Regions from separate parts of the Thermopolyspora flexuosa genome, predicted to be linked through region 3. Evidence: riboswitches for the same ligand, from Rfam matches in the RefSeq annotation. Region 3 holds a riboswitch; each other region holds the start of a gene.
The links. Region 3 has a riboswitch for cyclic di-AMP ahead of FHX40_RS21055 (C40 family peptidase). Riboswitches for the same ligand answer to the same signal wherever they lie in the genome.
Positions count from the first base shown of each region.

Region 1: it holds a riboswitch for cyclic di-AMP, as region 3 does, so the genes downstream of both, FHX40_RS25650 (hypothetical protein) here and FHX40_RS21055 (C40 family peptidase) in region 3, are expected to answer to the same signal.
Region 2: it holds a riboswitch for cyclic di-AMP, as region 3 does, so the genes downstream of both, FHX40_RS14140 (C40 family peptidase) here and FHX40_RS21055 (C40 family peptidase) in region 3, are expected to answer to the same signal.

Region 1 covers NZ_VFPQ01000001.1:816,973-819,165, forward strand. The annotation lists cyclic di-AMP (ydaO/yuaA leader) riboswitch at 369-549, shown strand; gene FHX40_RS25650 (hypothetical protein) at 950-1,690, shown strand; tRNA gene FHX40_RS03595 (tRNA-Lys) at 1,821-1,893, shown strand; gene FHX40_RS03600 (ArsB/NhaD family transporter) at 2,086-2,193, opposite strand, start outside.
Region 2 covers NZ_VFPQ01000001.1:3,347,266-3,349,458, reverse strand. The annotation lists gene FHX40_RS14145 (C40 family peptidase) at 1-6, shown strand, start outside; cyclic di-AMP (ydaO/yuaA leader) riboswitch at 876-1,032, shown strand; gene FHX40_RS14140 (C40 family peptidase) at 1,103-1,786, shown strand; gene FHX40_RS14135 (glycosyltransferase family 4 protein) at 2,033-2,193, shown strand, end outside.
Region 3 covers NZ_VFPQ01000001.1:4,909,313-4,911,505, reverse strand. The annotation lists gene FHX40_RS21060 (helix-turn-helix domain-containing protein) at 1-153, shown strand, start outside; gene FHX40_RS21055 (C40 family peptidase) at 360-1,331, opposite strand; cyclic di-AMP (ydaO/yuaA leader) riboswitch at 1,335-1,509, opposite strand; partial or broken gene FHX40_RS21050 (amino-acid N-acetyltransferase) at 1,809-2,193, shown strand, end outside.

The sequences.
Region 1 (2,193 bases), 4.1 Mb from region 3:
TGGCGCTTTGGGGGAGGCGCCGAAACGGGCCGCGTGAGTCGGGGCCGGGCAGCAGGGGGAACTGCCCGGCCCCGACGTATGTCCGGAAACGGTGGCCGGGGGGACAGGGGGACGCCCGTGGGAGGTCCGTCCGCCCGGCCCTCCGGCCTTTACCGCCCGTCGACGCCGTCGCCACCCGTCCGGGCCGCTCGGAACGCCGCCCGGGAAGGCGGTTCGGGGTCGTTCGACCGCCGCCACCCGGCCCCGCGCGGGTCTCCCAGGGGTAGATCTTTTTGGGTGTTTTGGGTGGTTATCTTGGCATTTGGGTGACTTAGGCACTAGTGTCTTGTTCCGTTATCCGATGGAGACCTGGCCTCCGCCAGGAGGCCGGCCATCCGACGCCGAATCCCACGGGCGCCCAGCGCCCCGGGAGCCGGGGACCCAGTCGCGCGGGCGGCGCAGTGCAGGCCGTACCCGCGAGGGGTGAATCCAGCGGCGCGTGGCGCGCTGGTAGGGCACTCCTAGCCCGAACCCGTCAGCTAACCCGGTAGGCGAGATAGGAGAGGAGAACCAGGTGGAGAACCCCGACTCCACGGCCTCGCCCCGCCGGCGGGCGCCGTCCCATGACCAGGGCGACGGCCGCGACAGCACGCGGCGGCCACGCACCCGAAGCACAGGCTGACCGCCCTCTGCTTCGCCCGAGGCCGATCGGATGACCTCCATCTCGGCCCTCGGCCCCAGGTAACGGCCCCGGCGGACATCCGCGCCGTCACCTGCACATCCTCGCACAACCCCGCCGCGTCGTGGTGCGGCGTGTCTCATATCGCTTTCGCTGCGGGCGCCACCACGTTCCGTCTTCCGGCCGGCGTCCTCCGGCCGCAGGCGCCCCGTCCACGTGCCTTGTGCTCTGCCCTAGAGGTGCCGAGGTCGACGTGGAAGTCCTGTCCCCTCACGGAAGACCTCCCGTTCGATGAAGTTCCCCTTTGGCCTGAACAAGAACGATGTCAAGACGAAGTACGCCCCCCTCGCCGCCGGCCTCGTCGGCATCACCATGGCGGGCCTGACCATCGCGGGCGTCACCGACGACGCGAACGGCACCGCCGCGAAGGCCAAGACCGTCGCCGCCGACGTCCAGCCGCTCGCGATGACCGCGGGTGCGCGCGCCGCCGAGGGCCTCGCCGCCGCCGCGGCCGAGGCGAAGCAGAAGGACGAGGCGAAGAAGCGGGCCGCCGAGGCGCAGCGCAAGGCCGAGGCGAGAAAGGCGGCGGCGGCGAAGAAGAAGGCGGCACAGGCCGAGCGGCGGCTGCTCGTCGGCACGACCAAGGCCTCCTACTTCTGGGACGACGGCTCCGGCCGCCAGGGCGACACCGGTATGCCCGCCTCCGGCAAGCCCATGCAGAAGGGCCTGTTCGCCTCCCCGAGCTGGCCGCTCGGCACCGAGGGCTACGTGATCTACAAGGGCAGGAAGGCGAAGTTCTTCATCGGCGACCGCGGCCCCGGCGTGCCCTCCAACCACGGCGTCATGCTCGACATCGACGGCAAGACCTTCGCCGAGCTCACCGGCGGCACCTGGGACCCGAACACGCTCACCGTGCGCGGCAACGGCGGCCTCGGCCACATCCACGTGACGTACGTCATCACCAAGTGGGGCAACGGCCCCGGCCGCCCCGGCAAGCCGGTCCCGTTCTCCACCGGCGCCTGGCGGGAGTGATCCGGCCCTCCCGACGCCGCCGCGACGCCCGGGCACGCCCGCGACGACCTCGCCGGCCGGATGCCCGGGCCGGTATCCGATTCCGATGTGCGCAGACGCCTCGGGACTGCTATGGTTACGAACGTCGCTCGCGCCGCTAGCTCAACTGGCAGAGCAGCTGACTCTTAATCAGCGGGTTCGGGGTTCGAGTCCCTGGCGGCGCACCCGAAGACGCGATCTGGGCACCGTCCACCGGCGGTGCCCAGATCGCGTTTGGCGCTCATGTCTCCGGCCGGTCCGGTTCGCCTCCCTGCGGACGCCGGAGGGAGGTCCGACCCGCGGGCGGAAGGCGTGCTCCCGCCCGCGGAACGGCGCTCGTCACCGGCGGTCGCTCCGGGCGCCCACCCGCGGCCCGCTCACGTGAAGTAGCGCAGCCACACGTACACCCACGCCATCACCATGCTGAGCACGGTGACGAGCGCGCCGTACTTGGTGAACTCCCAGAAGCTGATGCGGTGGCCGGT
Region 2 (2,193 bases), 1.6 Mb from region 3:
CCGTAACCGCGGCGCCCGGCCCGTCGCGTCCCGGCGTGGGAGGCACCGGAAGGAACATCGCCGAACGGTGTCACGGGACGCGGGGCCGGGCGCGTGCCGTACGGCGGCCCGCCGTGCCGGGCGGGCGGCGCCGGGCGAACCTGATGATCGCCTCCTCGCCCCTGCGGCGACGCCTCGGTGACGTGAGCAGGCGCCGCCGCGAACCGGATCCGGCACCCCGTGCCGTTCCCGGCGGCACCGGCCCCGTGCGGTGCCGCCGGTCGCGTTCCCCCCTTCGCTCCGGCGGGCCGCCGCCGCGCCCGCGTACCCCTTTGCCGTCCTGCGACGAGCTGTTTTTTGCGAGCGCCTTTCATCGTCGAACCGGGCCGAACAATCGCTTGGGCGGCGGGTGATATTTCTCACGTTTAGTGGATGGCGCGGTGATTTATCGGCTCGTGATCTGCCGGGAAAGCGCTTCACCGGCATGCCGGGTTTCTCGGATGCTGAGATTTTCTCGGGTGTGGTCATGTTCCCGTGTTTCCTGCCGATGTGTAGCGATCATCGTTTCCCGGGCGCATGACGGCGTTTTGATCTTGAATCGTGTGGCCCATGGGGCGGATGTGGCGGTTTCAAGCCCCTGGAGGGGGTTTGTGATGCGAATCACAGAACGGTAACGAGAATGCCGCTGAACTGCGCTTTTCGTTTCCCGATCGGCCGTCGCGGAGTGAGCAGTTTCGGCGAAACGGTTCACGGCTTTGCCACGGCTGTGTAACTTTTCGGTTCGGCGGCGAGCGCGACATGCCGCTGCGGGAAGCGCCCGGCACCGGCGCCGGGCGTGCAGATAACAGATCAATATCCGGCCGCGATCCGCGCGATGGACGATCGCCGGAGCGGAGCGCGGCGAACCGCCGAGTCCATGCAGTCAGGAGGCATGGAGCCGGGGACCCAATCGGCCCTCCCAGGGCCACGGGGTGAATCGGTGATCGCACCGTAGGGCGAGACTTCCCCACCCGAACCCGTCAGCTAACCCGGTAGGCACAAGCGGAAGACCCTAGGAGAGATCCTGTCTACCAACGCGCACAACCCCCGTCTGTCTCGTGCCGCCCGCGTCACCCTCGGTGGCGTGGCGCTCACCGTGACCGTGTCGACCGGGGCGGTCGCCATCGATTCCCCCGCGGCGAACGCCGCCACCACCGAGCACGGCACGACGGCCGCGGCCCGGACCGGATCGCCGGTCCCCGCCGCCACGACCGGGATCCTGGAGACCACGACGCCGGCCGGCGCCACCCTGGGCGGCGTCGTGTCGGCCGCGGGGCGGGCGTCGGCGAGCACGGCGACCGGGAGCACGGCGGACGCCACCTCCACCTCGTCGAGCGGCACGAAGACGAAGGACGCGAAGTCCGGTGACGCGAGCGGCAGGAAGCTGAGCAGGGCCGCACGCCAGCGCCTCAAGGCGAGCAAGGCCGTGGCCGTCGCGAAGTCGAAGATCGGCGCGCCGTACCGGTACGGCGGCACCGGGCCGCACGCCTTCGACTGCTCCGGCTTCGTGCAGTACGCCTGGCGGAAGGCCGGCGTGCGGATTCCGCGCGTGACCACCGCCCAGTACCGCCTGATCAAGACCAAGGTCTCCTGGAACGACCTCCGCCCGGGCGACCTGCTCTTCTTCAACGGCAAGGGCCATGTCGGCATGTACGTCGGGAAGGGCAGGATGATCCACTCGCCGAGCTCCGGCAAGCGGGTGCGGATCGACAAGCTCAGCGCCTGGCGCAGGTCCTCGTTCAGCGGCGCCGTGCGCCCGGGCCTGTAGCCCGCGGCGAACCGCGACGGAGCGCGGCCCCGCCCACCGCAGCGGTGGGCGGGGCCGCGCCCTGTCCCGGGCCCTCACCGCGACCGGCCGTCGCCGCACCCCGCGCGCGGGGCGCCGGGGCGCGGCCGGGGGATCGCTCCGGGCTGCCGCCGCGGCGACCGGTGTGTGCAGTAGATTCGGAGCGCGTCCCATCGCCTCCGGGGCGCACGCCAAGGCACCCGCCTCCGCGCACCGAGACGGCCCGACGTGAGCACCCTGATCGTCACCAACGACTTCCCGCCCCGGCCGGGCGGCATCCAGGCGTTCGTGCACGCCCTGGCCGTGCGCCGCCCGCCCGGCTCGGTGGTGGTCTACGCGCCGCGGTGGAAGGGGTGCGAGGCGTTCGACGCGCGCCAGCCGTACCGGGT
Region 3 (2,193 bases):
CTCGCCAAGGGCGTCACGGTCGACCGGGTCGGGCGGCGGCTCGACGTGAGCGGGCGCACCGTGCGGCGTCGGCTGCGCGGCATCTGCGACCGCATCGGCGTCGCCACCGCCATCGAGGCGGTCGCCTGGGCGGCCCGCAGGCGACTCATCTGATCCGCCATCCGGACGCGCCCGAACTCGACGGACCGGACCCGGACGTGCCCCACCGACCGTGTGGTGGCCGCCCGGGCTTCGTTCGTCAGCGGCCGAAGCCGGACTCCGCGGTGCCGGGGCGGCAGGGCGGGAACCGCACCGGGGTGCCGGCGGCAGGCGGCGTGTACCGCCGCACGCCCGTCCGTCGGCCGAGGCCGCCGGGCGCGTCAGTCGGCGATGCGGACGGCCCCCGCGAAGGGCCGGTTGTTGATCGAGGCCACGCGCACCACGTCACCGGTCCGCGGGGCGTGCACCATGAGGCCGCCGCCGATGTAGATGCCGACGTGGTGCAGGTCGCTGTAGAAGAACACCAGATCGCCGGGGCGCAGCTCGCTCTTGGGGATGTGGCGGCCGGCGGTCCACTGGGTGCCGGTGTAGTGCGGCAGGCGGATGCCCACCTTCGCGTACGCCCACATCACCAGGCCGGAGCAGTCGTAGGCGTTCGGGCCCGCGGCCCCCCACACGTACGGCTTGAGCTGCTGGGTCATCGCCCACCGCGCGGCCTGGGCGGCCTTGCCGTTCCCGACGATCGGGATGTTCATCCGCCGCGGCCTGCCCGCGGCGGCCTTGAGCTGCTCGTTCGCCTCGCGGTAGATGCTGCTCTCGGTACGGGCGATCAGCTTGGTGATCTTCTCGCGGCGCGCGTCGAGGCTCTTGACGATCTTGGCGACCTCGGCCTGCTGCCGCTGGGCCTCCTTCTTGGCCCGCTCGGCGTCCGCGAGCAGCTTGCTGAGCCGGTTCACCTCGGCGCCGCGCTCCATCTGCAGCGCGTACCCGGTCGCCGCGCCGTCGAGGTAGGCGTCGGGGTCGGCGCTGCCGACCGCGCCGAGCACCGAGCCGAAGCCGCCCATCATGTACGCGCCCTGGGTGAGCAGGTTGGCGCGCTCGCGCCGGACGGCGAGCTCGTCCTCGTTCTCGCGGAGCACGCGCTGAGCCTCGTCCGCCGTCCGCTTGGCCTTCTTCAGCCGCTCGCGCTCGCCGTTGTACTGCTCGGTCAGCTTCTCGATCTCCTCGTAGAGGGACTCGAGCTGCTTGGTGAGCCGGTTGAGGCTGGGCTCGGGGTCGGCCGAGGCCGACGCGGTGGTACCCAGCGTCAGTGCGGCGACGAGGACGCCGACCAGGAACGTGCGCAGCAGCAAGCAAGCTCCTCTCGGTGGCCGCCTACCGGGTTAGCTGACGGGTTCGGGCCGGGAGCAGCCCTACCGGACCCCGTGCCGGTCGCTCCGGCGGGAGTCCTCGGATTCACCCCCACGAGGGTATGGGTCCCCGGTTCCCCGTGCCGGTGCGGGGGCGGTGGGGATTCGGCGGATCGGCCGTGGGCACACGGCCGACATCGAAGCTGGACATTAATGCACGCCCCGGTGGCCCTCAACCGAAACCACGATTTCGTTGTGATTCGACAACCTCTCAATCACGGTCCGGTCACGGCCGCATATCCCGCCGATCCGCGGGGCGCCGTGCCGTACCGGAGCGGAGAAGCGGCACGTCGGAGCCGGTGCGGAACGGATCGTCCGGGCGGTTCCGGACCGGCCGCAAATGTGATCACATCACGGAATCGTCCGGGGATAACGGACCAACGGATACGGCAGGGCTCCGGCAGGATACTCTGACCTGTCATGGAGCAGGTCGCGGAGTTCACCCCGCCGGAGAGCGAGATCGTCGTCCGACGTGCCCGCACTCCGGATGTGCGGGGGATCCGGCGGCTCGTCGACATGTACTCGGGTGTGGGACCGCGGCTGCTCAAGAAGGCGACCGTCACCCTCTATGAGGACGTGCAGGAGTTCTGGGTGGCGGAGCACCGCGGTGTCGTTGTCGGGTGCGGAGCGCTCCACGTGCTCTGGGAGGACCTCGCGGAGATACGCACGGTCGCCGTGGACCCGGAATACCGCGGCCGCGGCATCGGCCACCGCATCGTCGGCGCCCTCCTCGACACCGCACGGGAGTTGGGACTTCGCCGTGTCTTCTGCCTGACCTTCGAGGTGGGCTTCTTCGCCAGGCACG